One region of the Pilosibacter rotomagensis genome, then DNA from elsewhere that is predicted to be linked to it. Evidence: predicted binding sites of a transcription regulator. Region 1 holds the regulator's gene; each other region holds the start of a gene.

Region 1 (4,218 bases):
CCCATCATATACAGGCGAAAGGTAGATCCCCCGGCTGTTCAACAGTCTTCCGCCGAAAGCCAGCCGTTCCGCCGAATCATGGTTCCCGCTGATAATAAAAACAGGAATCGCTCTCCCGGCAAGCCTTGTGATAAATTCGTCGAACACCTGGACCGCCTCCGCGGACGGGATCTGCTTGTCATAAATATCACCGGCCAGGATGATCCCGTCCGGCTTTTCTTCTTCCGCCAGATCAAGAATTCTTTTAAGAATATATTTCTGGTCTTCGATCATCGAAAACTCATTGACTCTCTTTCCGATATGAAGGTCCGATAAATGGAATAATTTCATTGGTTCCTCCTATTGCTCTCTCTTCTGCTCCTCCTATTGTACCGTTTTATCCCGGCAATAGCAAGCAAGGAACTTTTGGCCGCCGGTCAGCTGGAATGCAAGTATCCCGGAGAAAGAACAAGATCCCCGGACATCATTCTGCCCAAAGGATCTCGTTTGCAGCCCGGAGAGTCTTTCTCTCCGCATCCTCTCTTCTGTATCTTTCTGTCTTATATCATCACTTTATATACGGGTTTCCCGGCGTCTCCGCATAATACTCCACGGAGATCATATCACCGGCACGGAGTTCGTCAGAAACCATTCCGTTGATTAGTTTCAGCTCATATACATATTCCCGCACGGACATACCGGAATGATGATAATAAGTTTTTGCAACAGACCAGAGGGTATCACCTTTTTCCACCTCGATCGTCGTATAATAGCGGTTATAGACGGCATCATCCTCGTCTTCATTCGCCATAACCAGGGTCTTTCCAAAAAAGCAGGACATGATCATCACGATCATCACAAGAGCGATCAAATACTTCTTCATATTGGTTCCTCCTCTGTATTCAGTAAGTGCAAACTCATGTTTGGGAACATCTGTTCTGGTTTAGATTCTATCACGCGAACATATGTTTGTCAATTCTTTTTCTCCATTTTTTCGAACAAAGGTTTGCTTTTTTCCGCAGTTTATGATACTATGTATGCAGAGAAGAAATATTCTTTTGCAGATTATTACAGCGGTCGTCAAATGTCTCCCCGTGTATGCGCGGTTGCCATTTTCCTAATCGCCGTGACGAATAAAAGGAGGGGTCTCATGAGTCAGGGAAAAATTACTGATAAGCAGAAAGAAATACTTGAATATATAAAAGAAATGATTTTAAAGAAAGGATATCCGCCGGCTGTGCGCGAGATCTGTGAGGCGGTTCACTTGAAATCCACCTCCTCGGTCCACTCCCACCTGGAATCCCTGGAGAAGAACGGATATATCCGCCGGGATCCGACGAAGCCGAGAACTATCGAGATTCTCGATGATGATTTCGCTCTTACAAGACGTGAAGTTGTAAATGTGCCGGTGATCGGTACGGTCGCCGCCGGAACTCCGATCCTCGCGGAGCAGAATATCGAAGATTATCTTCCGATCCCTGCCGAAATGCTCCCGAATAAAGAAGTATTTATGTTAAAGGTAAAAGGAAACAGTATGATCGAAGCCGGGATCTACAGCGGTGATAAAGTCATCGTTGCAAAGCAGCCGGACGCCGAGAACGGCGATAAAGTCGTTGCGCTCGTTGATGACTCCGCGACCGTAAAAACGTTCTACAAAGAGAACGGTCACTTCCGTCTCCAGCCAGAAAACTCCACGATGGACCCGATCATCCTGGATCACGTAGAGATCCTCGGTAAAGTCATCGGTCTTTTCCGCATGATGAGCTGATTTGTTTATAACAAAAGAAAAATCCCCGGCAGTCCGCTGTGTTTTTGCAGTGGAACTGTCGGAGATTTTTTCATATCTTCCAGGCTGTGCTCTTGCGCTGTTGTCCCTTTCCCTATTTCGAGAATATCAGTCGAAATGTCTTATGCCCGAAATGAGATGCAGCCGTTTGTCGGGTTAAATATTATTTCATGATCTTCCAATGTATCATTTACTCCTATAGAGCTCGGCAAACCAGAATCTGCGATTCCAATGTTTTTGCTTTAATTCATAGGACGGATGATATAAGCCGGTTGGTTCGTAAAATTCGTCACCAATATAGTGAAAACCCAGCTTACGCAAAACCTTTGCAGATTCAGTATTATGAGGATTCTGTCCTGCAAACAGTGCGTCTGCTTTCTAAATGGAAAACGCGTAGTTGATGACAGCCGATGCAGCTTCCACTGCGTAGCCTTTTCTCCAGAATTGCGGAAGCAGATGAAACCTGATCTCATATTCATTCTTACGATATGGTCGCAATCCGCAGCATCCAATCGCGAGATCCAGGGTGCGTTCGGCTTTGAGAACCCGCAGGCAATCTATAAGTGGATCGCCGGGAAATCACTTCCAAGCCTGGACAACTTTATCATTCTCAGCAGACTGTTACATACTAGCATTGAAAATATCCTCGTCATTGACGGGGATATTCCTCTTTTATGGGTTTCTTTAAACCAAGGGTTCAATGACATCTTCCCTCTCTCGCCTTATAATCGTGTCATAAGGAATTGATGCGAAGGAGGCGAATACATCATGAAAATGACTTCGGCTTATGCCAATAAACTGCTCAAAAGCCTGGCGGACGAAAAGTCCTACTGGGAAGCCAAGGAAGCGACATCCCGTACATACGTTGCCGCCGTCGGCGAGGAACCGGTCATCCCGGAGTATGACTACTCCGCCGTTTCCGAGACGTTGAAAGAAATTGATCGAAAAACCGTTATTATCAAGCACGCCCTGAACCTGGCCAACGCAACAGCAAAGATCATGGTAGGCGATACGGAAATGAGCGTCGACAGCATTCTGGTAAGGATGGCACAGCTCAACTCCCGCAAAGCGACCCTGGACACCATGCGGAAATGCCTTCCGAAAATGAGGGAATCTTCCCATGCATTCAGCTCCAGGAATGCCGTTCCTGAGTATCGCTATACCAATTACGATCCGGAACTGGTAAAACAGGATTACGAACATATCTCCGGCGAAATCATGGAAATGCAGATTGCCCTTGACCAGTACAATCAGACGTTCCTGTTTGAAGCGGACATGTGACATACTCCCACCACTTAGCTCATGCTTGAAGTGGGGGCTTCTCGTTCGATTACCCCGTTGGGCAAAGCATTCACGAGCGATCCCCGTGTGTCCCACGGTTCTTTTTGTCTGATATATTTTTATGATGCTTTTTCGCTTTTTTCTAATATGATCCCGGACATTCTCAGACCTTCCCTGCAGATGTTGACTGCCGCATTTTCATCACGGTCCATCCGGTTTCCGCAGCTGCAAAGATATACCCGCTCTTCCAGTTTCAGATCATGTTTTATTTTTCCACAACAGCTGCATGTTCTGGAACTGGGATACCAGCGGTCGATGCGGACAAGTTTCTTCCCTTCCCGTTCCAGTTTATACTGCAAAAAATCTGTGAACATTCTCCAGCCGTTGTCATGAACACTTTTTCCAAAACGATGTTCCCCGCTCATCGTCTTCAGATCCAGATCTTCGATACATACGATATCATAGAAATTGGTTATCTTTCTTGATTCTTTATGCAAGTAATCTTTTCTCTGGTGAGCGATATGTGTATGGATCCGCGCCACTTTTTTCTGCTGTTTTTTATAACGATTGCTTCCCTTCCGGCAATGACTCAGTTTTCTCTGCGCTTTCGCCAGTTTTTCCTCGCTGTTTCTGAAATAGTGCGGATAACCTGCATGTTTTCCATTGGAATCTACATATAGTTCTTTCATGGAAAAGTCGAGTCCGACGGCCTGCCTTATGTTCCTTGTTTCCACCGGCTTTTCTTCACAAAAATACAGAAGAGAAACATAATACCGCCCATCAGCTTCCAGACAGACGGATGCGCCTTTCAAGCAGGCATCTTCCCGGATCTTACGATGCTGCCGGATCCGGATCCAGCCTGCCTTTGGGAGCTTCAGTTTCCCATCTTTTAACAGGATATTTCCATTGACACTGTTTGTGGTATAGCTTTTAACAGGATTCTTTTTTGACTTGAATTTTGGAAATCCAAACGATGGATCCCGGAAAAAGTTTTTATAAGCAGTCTGCAGATGCAGCTGGGCATTGCACAGAGCAAGGCTGTCCACTTCTTTTAGCCATGGAAACTCTGCCTTATATTTTGCCGGAGTGACCTTCAGGTTTTTTCCGGTCTTTTCATAGCATTCCTTCTTTTCTGACAGCATCCGGTTATATACGAACCTGACACATCCAAA
Region 2 (4,218 bases), 850 kb from region 1:
CCGCCTGTGATCCGCCTTCCAAGCGCCAGACGGGTTCCGCGGACTTTGATGATCATCGTTCCGCTGTTTTTCTTGTTCATCACAAGAAGAGGAGTATTCTCATTTACACCCAGCGCCTCCAGACGCCGGTTGATCGCATCTTCCACATGAACCGATTCGACCAGGTACGTTGTGCCAATCTTTCCTTCATAAAGTTTCATCCTGTGTCCATCCTTCATTATCATAGTCGATAGCAGTCTTCCTGTCATCTGGAAATATTGTATTCTTATTGAGAATAATTGTCAATAATCGTATTCCGGTACATTCGTCCGCCCGGTGCGGGCAAAGGCATGTGTGCACATATCAAAAAGACTGAGAGCTTCTGTCTCCCAGTCCTTTTTCCTTTTTTATAGCAGTCACATACCTTCGTCTGTAAAATCCTTCCACAGCATTTCCCCGGAATACAAAATATTTCTTCTTCCTGCTGTGCGTTCTAATGATCCTCCAGTTCCAGCAGCATCTGTTTCACTTCCTTCATCCGGTCACGCAGCTTAGCTGCTTCCTCAAAGTTCAGTTCCGCTGCCGCCTGGCGCATCTTCTTTGTAAGTTCCTTTACAAGTTTCTCCAGTTCCCTTGCATCCATAGACTCCGGATCTTTCTTAAATTCTTCCTCATTCGCGCTGACTGCCTTTGAAATCGCGATCAGATCACGGACTGCTTTTTTGATCGTCTGCGGGGTAATTCCATGTTCCTCATTGTACTTCTGCTGGATCTCCCGGCGGCGATTCGTCTCGTCGATGGCGGCCCGCATGGAATCTGTGATCGTATCTGCATACATGATGACATGACCTTCCGCGTTTCTGGCCGCACGCCCGATCGTCTGGATCAGGGATGTCTCTGAACGAAGAAATCCTTCTTTATCCGCATCCAGGATCGCAACAAGCGTGATCTCCGGGATATCGAGTCCCTCTCTGAGAAGGTTAATTCCGACAAGGACATCAAAGACGTCCAGACGCATATCCCGGATGATCTCCGCACGCTCCAGCGTATCAATATCCGAGTGCAGATATTTTACACGAATTCCGGCTTCCCTGATATAATCCGTCAGGTCCTCCGCCATACGCTTTGTGAGCGTCGTGATGAGAACTTTATTGTGCTTTTCCACTTCTTTATTGATCTCGCCCACCAGATCATCGATCTGTCCTTCCACCGGACGGACAGAGATTTCGGGGTCCAGAAGCCCTGTCGGGCGGATGATCTGCTCCGCACGCAGGAGTTCATGTTCCGCCTCATAAGTGGACGGCGTCGCCGACACGAACATCATCTGGTTGATATGTGTCTCAAACTCCTCAAAATTCAGCGGACGGTTATCAAGTGCGGACGGCAGACGGAAGCCATAATCCACCAGTGTCTTTTTTCGCGATCGGTCACCAAAATACATGCCGCGGACCTGCGGAAGCGTAATATGGGACTCGTCCACGATGATCAGAAAATCATCCGGAAAATAGTCGAGCAGCGTGCACGGCGGCTGCCCCGGTGCGGAACCCACGAGATGGCGGGAATAGTTCTCGATCCCGGAGCAGAATCCAGTCTCCCTCATCATCTCCACGTCAAAGTTTGTCCGCTCAGCGATCCTCTGTGCCTCCAGAAGCTTATCCTCACTTTTAAAGAAGGTTACCTGCTCCTTCATCTCTGCAAGAATATTCTCAGTCGCACGCATCATCTTTTCCTTCGGAACGACATAGTGGGATGCCGGGAAGATCGCCACATGTTCCAACTGTGCCTTCACCTCTCCGGTCAGCGCCTCGATCTCTATGATCCGGTCCACCTCGTCCCCGAAGAACTCGATCCTGTACGCCTCACTTCCGGAGTATGCCGGAAATACTTCCAGCACATCTCCTCGCACACGGAAACTTCCTCGTTTAAAATCCATCTCATTTCTTGTATACTGGATATCGATCAGTTTGTGGATCACTTCATCTCTGTCTTTTTCCATTCCAGGGCGCAGCGAGATCACCATGTTCTTATAATCGATCGGGCTTCCCAGACCATAGATACACGATACCGAAGCTACAATGATCACATCATTCCGCTCAGAAAGGGCCGCTGTCGCAGAATGACGCAGCTTATCGATCTCATCGTTGATCGCGGAGTCCTTTTCAATATAAGTATCCGTCGACGGCACATAGGCCTCCGGCTGATAGTAGTCGTAATAGGATACAAAATATTCCACCGCATTATTTGGGAAAAACTCCTTCATCTCCGAATAAAGCTGTGCTGCCAGCGTCTTATTGTGCGCGATCACAAGTGTTGGTTTATTCAACTGCTGGATCACGTTCGCCATCGTAAATGTTTTACCGGATCCAGTCACACCGAGCAGTGTCTCAAACTGATTGCCTTCCCTGAAGCCTTTTACCAGCTGTTCGATTGCCTGCGGCTGGTCACCGGTCGGCTGATATTCTGATACAAGTTCAAAATGATCCATGGTTTCCTCCTGATTCGGTCTATTTCATCTTTTTTAGTTTCATGCTTCTTTCATATTATTCCGGTCTCGCATCCTGGAATTAAAAATATATTTAACTGCTTTTAAGTATACCATGTCTATATAGAAATGTACAGTTATTTTCGAACTTATGTTCTATTTTCCATTTGCTCCCGCTATCCTACGCCCCGCACGTATATTGCACGTAAAAAGGCGGCGTCCCCATTCTCCCTCTATCGGAAGTCGGAAACGCCGCCTTAGCGGTTCATATTATGGGAAACTGCTGTTTCTCATTTTTTAAATCAGTCGTCCAGCTCGTCCTCGCCTACAATCTCGTCGTACTCTTCAGTGTCGAGAAGTTCATCGAACGCATCAGCAACGATCTCGTACTCCTCGTCGCTCTCGATGTTCTGGATATCCGGAGTTCCATTGATCTCTGTGTAGCGGTATAAGTATACCTCGCCATCCTCAGCCTCATTTCCGTCTAACGGAAGAAGCGCGATATATTCCTTATCAGCCGCCTCAAAGATCGTAAGGACCACGCACTCTAACTCGGTTCCGTCATCCAGTGTCAGAGTCACGGTCATCTCTTCATCGTTTGCAGCATCCTGATTCATATTTTTGTCCTTTGCCATAAGCTCAAATTCCTCTCATTTCCGGCATCCTGCCGTTTCTTGCAGCGGTTCTTTTCTGTCACGGCTGCCATTTTTTATAGGATACCAGTAAACTGCCATAAAATCAATAGAAAGAATTGCTACTTTTAAAAAGAAGCGATCAGTACGTTACTGTACACGGTAGGAATTTTCTGAACTGAAAATTCCGTACAATACAGTTGTGACAGCAGATTTTGCCGATTCGGAATGCGAAGCATCGGCAAAATCCTGTTACAGTGCGCGGGCATGGAGTGCCCGTGTACTGTAACGTCAGTACTCAACTCCCCGTCTCGCCATGATCCCGCGGTCAAACGGATGCTTTCTCTTACAGATCTCCGAGACATAATCCGCTGCCGCGATCAGCTTCTCCGACGGATCTCTCCCAGTGAGAACGATCTCCAGCCCGTCCGTCTGATCTCTTCCGGGGCGGTTTTCAAGAAATTCTAGGACATCGCGTTCCGGAACCATCCCGTAATTTACAGCCGCCATGATCTCATCAAACACCACCAGATCCGCATGTTCCGCGAGTTTCACCGCTTCGCCAAACAGCTCTCTGTGGTATGACGCACATTCCCTTTTCGTCTCTTCATCCATCGACCGGACAAAGCCAAATGTTTTCCGGCACGGGATCAGCGTAACCTCCGGGATTTTCTTTAAAATTTCCACTTCCCCGGAATTGTCCGTCTTTAAAAATCTCGCGATCACCACGCGTTTTCCGCATCCTGCCGCCCGGACGGCCAGTCCGACCGCCGCGCTCGTTTTTCCTTTTCCATCTCCGCAGTAAATATGAACAAGTCCCATGTTTCTCCTCGCTTTTTAAAACAGAGTGCAAAGTGCAGTAATTCCGTGAGGAATTTGTCAACTTGCGCTGACCAGAATTGCTTACCAGGTCCCACGTACATTCGACTTGATCACAGTCCTGCTTCCTCCACAAACCGGGAAACATCCGTCTTCCTGTGATACCGCTCCTTCACCGCCGCTACATGAAGCCGGTCCTTCGCACGTGTCAGGGCGACATAGAACAGCCGTCTCTCCTCCTCGATATCCGCCGGCAGACCCGCTTTATGGTGTGGAACGATCCCCTCATTCGCATCAACCACAAAG
Region 3 (4,218 bases), 1.4 Mb from region 1:
AGGAGTTCGCGGATGTGATCCAGAAGATCGCAGAGAAGCAGGGTGAGGTTGCGCCGGATCAGATCATGGAAGAGTTCCGCATCGAGTATCTCGACCGCAAGGAACCGTACCACTTCCGCAAGTGTAAGATCACAGATTTCGAGTCCGGAGACCAGTTCACAACCGTTGCTGTTGTTACCTACTCTGACCACGGCGAGACAAAACAGTTTGAAGGTGTCGGAAACGGCCCGATCGATGCTGTGAAACGCGGACTGGAGGAGGAGCTTGGTATCTCGATCAAGGTTCTCGATTACAGCGAGCATGCGCTGACATCCGGTTCCGGGGCACAGGCGGCTTCCTATATCCACCTGATGGATCAGAAGACCGGAAAGGTGACATACGGTGTCGGCATCAGCTCCAACATCACGAGAGCATCCTTAAGAGGTATCTTCAGTGCAGTTAACCGTCTGTTTGGAGATGCAGAGTAAAATAAAAATGTCGGATATACGTTCAGTGCTGCGGTAAGACATAGGGAGAAACTGCAGTGTCCGGCGGCAAATCATAAGAAAATTTTAAATGCGGCAGAAATGGGAATGCAATCCTGTTTTTGCCGCATTTTTGCGTCATATTTTTAATGAAATGTAAGGAAAAAGAGAAGAGTTTTTAGGAAGTTTTCTGTATAATACAAGTACAAACAAAAAACGAAAGATATCTAACGGAGATATCGAAAACAAATAGCCACCGTGGGAACGATGAAAAGGAAACCGGTGGGAAAGTGAAAAAGTATATTCCGGAAACGGAAATATTTAGAAGAGGAGGGTTTCTATGAAGAAGAGATATTTTGCAGGTGCAGCAGTTGCAGCGATGATTTTAACCGCAGGAATGGCGACGACTTCCTTTGCGGACTGGTCACAGCAGAATGGAAAATGGTATTACTACAATGACAACAACGGACGCCTCGTTCGGAATGACTGGGTATGCTCCAAAGATGCATGGTATTATATGGATTATAATGGAGTGATGCAGACAAACAGCCTGATCGATGATACCTATTATGTAAATGAGAATGGTGTCATGATCACAAACACATGGAAGTACATCAACAACAGCCGCTGGAACGAAAGCGGATGGAGATATTTCGGAGCAAACGGAAAGGCGTACACAAACGGCTGGAAACAGATCAATGACGTGTGGTACCACTTTACGGACTCCGTTTTGGATATCGGCTGGGTGGAGATCGATGGTAAGATCTATCATTTAGAAGATTCCGGAGCTATGACGACGGGCTGGAGAAAACTGGCGGACAGAGAGGATGACTGGGGTGAGTACTGGTACTACTTTAATTCCAGTGGAAAGCTGATCTATGATGGTGAACTGAAGATCTCCGGTGAGACCTATATCTTTGACCACAGCGGAAGAATGCTGACTGGCTGGGTAAATGAGTCTGATTACACATCTACAGGACGTGACGACCTCTCCAACAGCGATGTCAATGCCCTTCGCTACTTCCGCAGCGGCGGACAGCAGATGAACGGCTGGAGATATATGGCATCCCCGGATGACGCTGAGGAAAACTGGTACTACTTTAAAGATGGCCGCGCATACTCCACATCCTATAAAACAACGGAGGCCTGCGGATACGGAATAGCGAAGATCAAGGGAGAGACCTACTGCTTCGATAAGAAGGGCCGCATGAAGACAGGTCTTGTGGAGTTGAGTGATGGCAGAAAGTTCTACTTTGACAGCGACGGAAAGATGAAGACCGGACGGATCGTGGTCAATGACGATAACCATGACAACGAAGTATTCTACTTTACGACTTCAGGCAGTATCGGAAAGAGAGGCGACGGATTCACGGGTGTGAAGGACGGAAGTCTCTACGAGAACGGACGCCTTGTGAGTGCGGAAGAAGGAATGAAGTACGAGAAAGTCACCGTTGACGGAAAGACATATGTAGTCAACGAATCCGGTAAGGTAAAGACCAGCGGAACCGTGACAGACGCGGATGGCGTGAAATATAAGATCACGAAGGATCAGAACGGCGGATATCATGTGGAAGTTTCCTGGTAGGAATGAATACAAAAAGCTTAATGAGCTTATGATGTAAAATTTCATAGAACCCCATAAAGAGAGATCCCGGCAGTTTGCTGTCGGGGTCTCTTGCTGTTGTGCGTATTTTGTGAAAGGTGAATAATTTTACCTTCATATAAAAACGAACAAACGTTTGCATATAAAAACGAAATGTGATATACTGGGCGTAACAGGAAATAAGTCCGTAACATACGAGAATATCCGGATTTTCTGACGAAACGTATACTCAGGAAATTCCGTGAGAATGATAAAGCAAAAGCAGACATGGCAAAGAGGAGAGACACAATGCCGAAGCAATATATAAAAATACGAGGTGCCAACGAGCACAACTTAAAAAATATTTCCCTGGATATCCCAAGAAATGAGCTGGTAGTCCTGACTGGACTTTCGGGATCGGGAAAATCTTCCCTGGCATTTGATACGATCTACGCGGAGGGACAGAGACGCTATATGGAGTCTTTATCTTCCTACGCCCGCCAGTTCTTAGGCCAGATGGAAAAACCGGATGTTGAGAGCATCGAGGGACTTTCCCCGGCGATCTCCATCGACCAGAAATCCACGAACCGCAACCCGCGTTCCACCGTAGGAACTGTGACGGAGATATACGACTATATGCGTCTTCTGTACGCGAGGATCGGTATCCCCCACTGCCCGAAGTGCGGCAGGGAGATCCGGAAACAGACCGTGGACCAGATGGTGGACCAGATCATGACACTGCCGGAGCGGACGAAGATCCAGCTTTTAGCGCCAATGGTCCGTGGAAGAAAAGGACGTCATGAGAAGGTTCTGGAACAGGCGAAACGCAGCGGCTATGTCCGCGTGATGATCGACGGAAATCTTCATGAGCTGTCAGAAGAGATATCGCTGGAGAAGAATATCAAGCACAATATCGAGATCGTTGTGGACCGTCTCGTTGTGAAGCCGGGGATCGAGAAGCGTCTGACGGACTCCATCGAGACGGTGATGAAGCTGTCCGACGGTCTGATGATCGTGGACGTGACGGGCGGCGAGCCGATTAACTTCAGCCAGAGCTTTTCCTGCCCGGATTGTGGGATCAGCATCGAGGAGGTGGAGCCGCGAAGCTTCTCCTTCAACAACCCGTTTGGTGCCTGCCCGGACTGTTTCGGTCTGGGATATAAGATGGAATTTGACGAAGACCTTATGATTCCGGATAAGTCTTTAAGCATCAACGAGGGAGCGATCGTCGTCCTCGGCTGGCAGTCCTGCGCGAAGCCGGGAAGCTTTTCGAGGGCGATTCTGGATGCCCTGGCGGCAGAGTATCACTTTGATCTTGATACTCCGTTTAAAGATTATCCGAAGGAGATCCATGATATCCTGATCTACGGAACCGGCGGAAAGGAAGTAAAGGTCCACTATACAGGACAGCGCGGAACCGGCGTTTATGACGTGGCCTTTGAGGGCCTGATTGAGAATGTGAATCGCCGTTACCGGGAGACGTTCTCCCAGGCCAGCAAGGCAGAGTACGAGAGTTTTATGCGGATCACACCGTGTACCACCTGTCATGGACAGCGTTTAAAGCAGTCTTCTCTGGCAGTGACGGTAGGTGGGCTGAATATTTACGAGGCTACGAATATGTCCATCGTAAAATTCAGGGAGTTTATCGATGATCTGAAGCTATCTGAGATGCAGAAGATGATCGGTGAACAGATTTTAAAGGAAATCCGGGCGAGGATCAGCTTCCTGATCGATGTGGGACTGGATTATCTGTCCTTATCCCGGGCGACGGGTACCCTTTCCGGCGGCGAGGCACAGCGAATCCGTCTGGCGACCCAGATCGGTTCCGGACTTGTGGGGGTTGCCTATATCCTTGATGAGCCGAGTATCGGACTGCACCAGAGAGATAACGATAAGCTGTTGAAAACGCTGGAACATCTTCGGGATCTCGGAAACAGTGTGATCGTCGTGGAACACGATGAGGATACGATGCGGGCGGCGGACTGTATCGTGGATATCGGTCCGGGGGCCGGGGAACACGGCGGAAATGTGGTCGCTGTGGGAACGGCAGCCCAGATCATGAAGTGTAAAGAATCGATCACCGGTGCGTATTTAAGCGGCCGGATCAAAATTCCGGTGCCGAAGGAGAGAAGAAACCCCACAGGCTGGATCAAAATCCGTGGCGCGAGGGAG
Region 4 (4,218 bases), 1.5 Mb from region 1:
GAAAGTTCGGAGAAGGCGTCCGCCAGGTATTCGGACATTTCAGCATGAACGGCGAAAAGCATGAGAAAGGTGAGATGACCCCGTTCCAGTCCATCGCCACGGCGATCGCTGCCCAGGTAGGAACCGGAAACCTCGCAGGAGCGGCGACAGCCCTCATCGGAGGCGGACCTGGTGCGATCTTCTGGATGTGGGTCAGCGCATTCCTCGGAATGGCGACGATCTATGCGGAGGCAGTTCTGGCACAGACATATAAGACAGAGGTAAACGGCGAGGTGACAGGAGGCCCTGTCTACTATATCAAAGCGGCGTTCAAAGGAACGTTCGGAAAAGGACTCGCAGCTCTGTTCGCGGTATTTATTATTCTTGCTCTGGGCTTTATGGGAAACATGGTTCAGTCCAATTCCATCGGGGCAGCGTTTGTGGAAGCATTTCAGGTATTCCATGTGGAACTTTCGCCGGTGATCGTCGGCATTGTTGTCGCAGTGATCGCAGCGGTGATCTTCCTTGGAGGAACAAAGAGTCTGGCAACGGTAGTTGAGAAGATCGTTCCGATCATGGCCGGTGTTTATATCGTCGGCAGCCTGATTCTGATCTGCATGAACATCACGGCTCTTCCGGCAGCGTTCCTTTCCATTATTGAGGGGGCGTTTGCACCGGAAGCAGTTCTCGGCGCAGGCGCGGGAATCACAGTGCGCGAGGCGATCCGCTATGGTGTTGCCCGCGGCCTTTTCTCCAACGAGGCCGGTATGGGTTCCACACCGCACGCACATGCGAGAGCAAAAGCGGAATCCCCGCATCATCAGGGACTCTGCGCGATGGTCAGCGTCTTCATCGACACATTTATCGTCCTGAACCTGACTGTATTTTCCGTTCTCACGACAGGCGTTATGAGCAGCGGAAAGGACGGCACAGCGCTTACACAGGCGGCATTCATGAAAGGATTCGGCAGCGCCGGCATCATCTTCGTCGCGGTGTGCCTGTTCTTCTTCGCATTTTCCACGATCTTAAGCTGGCATTTCTTCGGACTTGTCAACGTGAAGTACCTGTTCGGTGAGAAAGCGTCAAAGCTTTACTCCATGATTGTTGTTGTCTGCATCGTGATCGGTTCCTGCCTGAAGCTGGAGCTTGTATGGTCTTTAGCAGACTTCTTCAACGGTCTGATGGTCATCCCGAACGTCCTTGCACTGCTGGCACTCAGCGGGCTCGTGGTGAGAGCATCGAAGGAGCGGTAGACGCAGAAGTCTTTTAAAATGAAATATTGACAGCCGGAAAGGCTGAGCGTAAGGCGGCAGACTGTGTATTGTGGGCATGGGCTGCCGTCTTTTTGATTTACGCGAACAAAGAGCCAAAGTCCGCGCTTGCGCGAGGCCTTGGCATTGTCGCGATAACAAGTGGTACATGTAAAAAAATCTCCCCGGAATTTGTGAAGGATGCCGATTGACAGCCGGATGGAAATCCGATATAGTACCCATATCTGAAATCTTTCCGGAGTTTATCCGGATCACCGATCTGATATAGTGAGCACGAAAAAATATGTGCTGCAGATCGTCACACCGGCGGGTCGCCGAAAGAATCGTGGAAAGCCAAATGAATAAAACGAAAGGAGACGGGAGGGAAGTATACTGCTTCGCAATGCGAAGAAACAACAAGAAATGGTTGACTTTTTACAGGGATTATATTATGATTAACGAGTACAGAACACTTGTTCGCATCTAATGACTGATCGGGCGGCATCTGCGTTGATCCTGCAGATTTTACGGGAGACCGCCTGGATTCTGATCGATTTTGTTATCCGGAAAATAAAAAGTGCAGTTCCGGATTTTGGAGGAAAAATATGAATAAAGATGATAAATTAAAAGCCCTTGATGCGGCTCTCACACAGATCGAAAAAGCTTACGGAAAAGGTTCCGTTATGAAACTCGGAGATTCCGGCGCAAATATGAATATCGAGACGGTTCCGACCGGTTCTCTGAGCCTTGATATCGCTCTCGGCCTCGGCGGAGTCCCGAAGGGACGTGTTGTAGAGATCTACGGGCCGGAGTCCAGTGGTAAGACGACGGTCGCTCTCCATATGGTAGCGGAAGTACAGAAACGCGGCGGTATCGCTGGATTTATCGACGCGGAGCACGCACTTGATCCGGTATACGCGAAAAATATCGGCGTTGATATCGATAACCTCTATATCTCCCAGCCGGATAACGGCGAGCAGGCGCTGGAGATCACGGAAACAATGGTGCGCTCCGGTGCCGTCGATATCGTGATCGTGGACTCCGTAGCGGCGCTTGTTCCGAAAGCAGAGATCGACGGCGATATGGGTGACTCCCACGTCGGCTTACAGGCCCGTTTAATGTCCCAGGCGTTAAGAAAACTGACCGCGATCATCAGCAAGACAAACTGTATCGTGATCTTTATCAACCAGCTCCGTGAGAAGGTTGGCGTCATGTTCGGAAATCCGGAGACAACGACCGGCGGACGTGCGTTAAAGTTCTATTCCTCCGTCCGTCTCGATGTGAGAAGAACCGAGTCCTTAAAGCAGAGCGGAGAGGTGATCGGAAACCATGTCCGTGTAAAGGTCGTAAAGAACAAGATCGCGCCGCCATTTAAAGAAGCCGAGTTTGACATTATGTTCGGAAAAGGAATCTCCCGTGAGGGTGATGTCCTTGATCTCGCTGCCGATGCGAATATTGTTGAGAAGAGCGGTTCCTGGTATGCATACAAGGGCGCAAAGATCGGTCAGGGACGTGAAAACGCAAAGAATTATCTGCTGCAGAATCCGCTGATCTGTGAGGAGATCGAAAACCAGGTGAGAGAGCTCCACGGACTGGAAGCACAGCACGTTGTCCCGGGTGAGATGGCTGCAGAGACAGCTCCGGAGGAGACACTGGCTGCGGAGACAGAGGCAGACGAGTAAAAAGCAGGAACAGCGTTACCTTTCACGGAACGTCAGAAACAGCATTCCTGCAGACAGTACAGGGACTTCTCTGAATAACAGGGAGAAGAATAACTGTAGATAGAAAGATACAGGAAACACACGGATGAGAGAGTGGATACAGGAAGAACACCGGGAACATAAAATGTATGCCGGTGCAGATGGGGAGGCGATCCCGGAGGAGTTTCGGGAAGCCCGAAATAAGGGACTCTACTATCTCCAGTTTTCCGGAAAAACAGAAAATGAGATGCGTAAGAAGCTGGCGGAACAGGAGCTTTTGCCAGCCTCTGTTGAAGATGCGATCCTTTTTCTGAAACATTACCGGTATCTGGATGATGAGGACTATGCAAGGCGGTATGTAGAGAAAAACGGACATAAAAAGAGTATCCGCCAGATGAAATTTGACCTCCGCCAGAAAGGTGTCAGCGATGATCTGGTGGAAATGATATTCGAGGATATGGAAGTTGACGAGTCTGCCCAGATCCTCGGACTGCTGAGAAAGAAAAACTACGATCCGGAGGAACCGGACCCGGCAAAGCGTCAGAAGATCTACGCGTTCCTGGCGAGAAAAGGCTTTTCTTATGACGCGATCAACAGTGCGATGAAACAGTGGGAGTGAGAAGCTGTTTTTGATCGGTGAACAGGAACTGCAGTGCTGCTTTTCAGAGGCTGAGAGAGCCCGCGGACTGCAGTTCGACAACCTTCGTGGGGATGCACAGAAGTCCCTGGAATGCGGGCATTATACTTGACATAATGCATAAAACAGTTTAGAATTGAAGTGTTGTAATTAGTACAATGAAAACTAAATAAAGGAGGTGCTCCTGTGTCACCAATAATCAGCATGTTGATAGCAGCAATTATTGTGGCTCCTATTACCTGGAAGATAGCTGTGGCTCACCATAAAAAAAGTTACGAGAGTAAGATCGGAAGCGCAGAGGAAAAATCCAGAGAAATAATAGATGAAGCATTGAAGGTCGCCGAGACGAAGAAGAAAGAAGCTCTCCTGGAAGCGAAGGAAGAGAATTTAAAAGCGAAAAACGAGCTTGAAAAGGAAACCAGAGAACGGAGAGCCGAGATCCAGCGTTATGAGCGCCGCGTACTGAGCAAAGAGGAAAACCTTGACAAAAAATCTGAGGCAATGGAGAGAAAAGAATCCAGTCTTGCCGCGAAGGAAGAAACTTTAAGAAAACGTTCTTCCGAGGTCGAGGAATTATTTGCTAAGGAGCAGGAAGAACTGGAGAAGATCTCCGGACTTACCAGCGAACAGGCGAAAGAATATCTTCTGAAAT

The links. The regulator LexA, encoded in region 1, represses DNA repair genes until DNA is damaged. The targets are predictions, from matches to a motif close to CNAACANNTGTTNG.
Region 2: the regulator LexA is predicted to act here: its motif matches at 2,606-2,619, upstream of uvrB (excinuclease ABC subunit UvrB).
Region 3: the regulator LexA is predicted to act here: its motif matches at 2,193-2,206, upstream of uvrA (excinuclease ABC subunit UvrA).
Region 4: the regulator LexA is predicted to act here: its motif matches at 1,696-1,709, upstream of recA (recombinase RecA).

What each region holds. Positions count from the first base shown of each region.
Region 1 covers NZ_CM170323.1:1,973,220-1,977,437, forward strand. Annotated here, with positions in the region: gene ACI3EW_RS08680 (exonuclease SbcCD subunit D) at 1-330, opposite strand, end outside; gene ACI3EW_RS08685 (LysM peptidoglycan-binding domain-containing protein) at 548-862, opposite strand; gene lexA (transcriptional repressor LexA) at 1,130-1,747, shown strand; gene ACI3EW_RS08695 (GNAT family N-acetyltransferase) at 2,144-2,263, opposite strand; gene ACI3EW_RS08700 (hypothetical protein) at 2,534-3,046, shown strand; gene ACI3EW_RS08705 (RNA-guided endonuclease TnpB family protein) at 3,166-4,218, opposite strand, start outside.
Region 2 covers NZ_CM170323.1:1,126,566-1,130,783, reverse strand. Annotated here, with positions in the region: gene ACI3EW_RS04990 (FeoA family protein) at 1-200, opposite strand, end outside; gene uvrB (excinuclease ABC subunit UvrB) at 473-2,464, opposite strand; gene ACI3EW_RS04980 (DUF1292 domain-containing protein) at 2,764-3,096, opposite strand; gene ACI3EW_RS04975 (cob(I)yrinic acid a,c-diamide adenosyltransferase) at 3,385-3,915, opposite strand; gene ACI3EW_RS04970 (ATP-dependent helicase) at 4,026-4,218, opposite strand, start outside.
Region 3 covers NZ_CM170323.1:564,264-568,481, forward strand. Annotated here, with positions in the region: gene leuA (2-isopropylmalate synthase) at 1-467, shown strand, start outside; gene ACI3EW_RS02485 (PspC-like choline-binding domain-containing protein) at 805-2,049, shown strand; gene uvrA (excinuclease ABC subunit UvrA) at 2,356-4,218, shown strand, end outside.
Region 4 covers NZ_CM170323.1:486,336-490,553, forward strand. Annotated here, with positions in the region: gene ACI3EW_RS02180 (alanine/glycine:cation symporter family protein) at 1-1,232, shown strand, start outside; gene recA (recombinase RecA) at 1,835-2,911, shown strand; gene ACI3EW_RS02190 (regulatory protein RecX) at 3,036-3,548, shown strand; gene rny (ribonuclease Y) at 3,771-4,218, shown strand, end outside.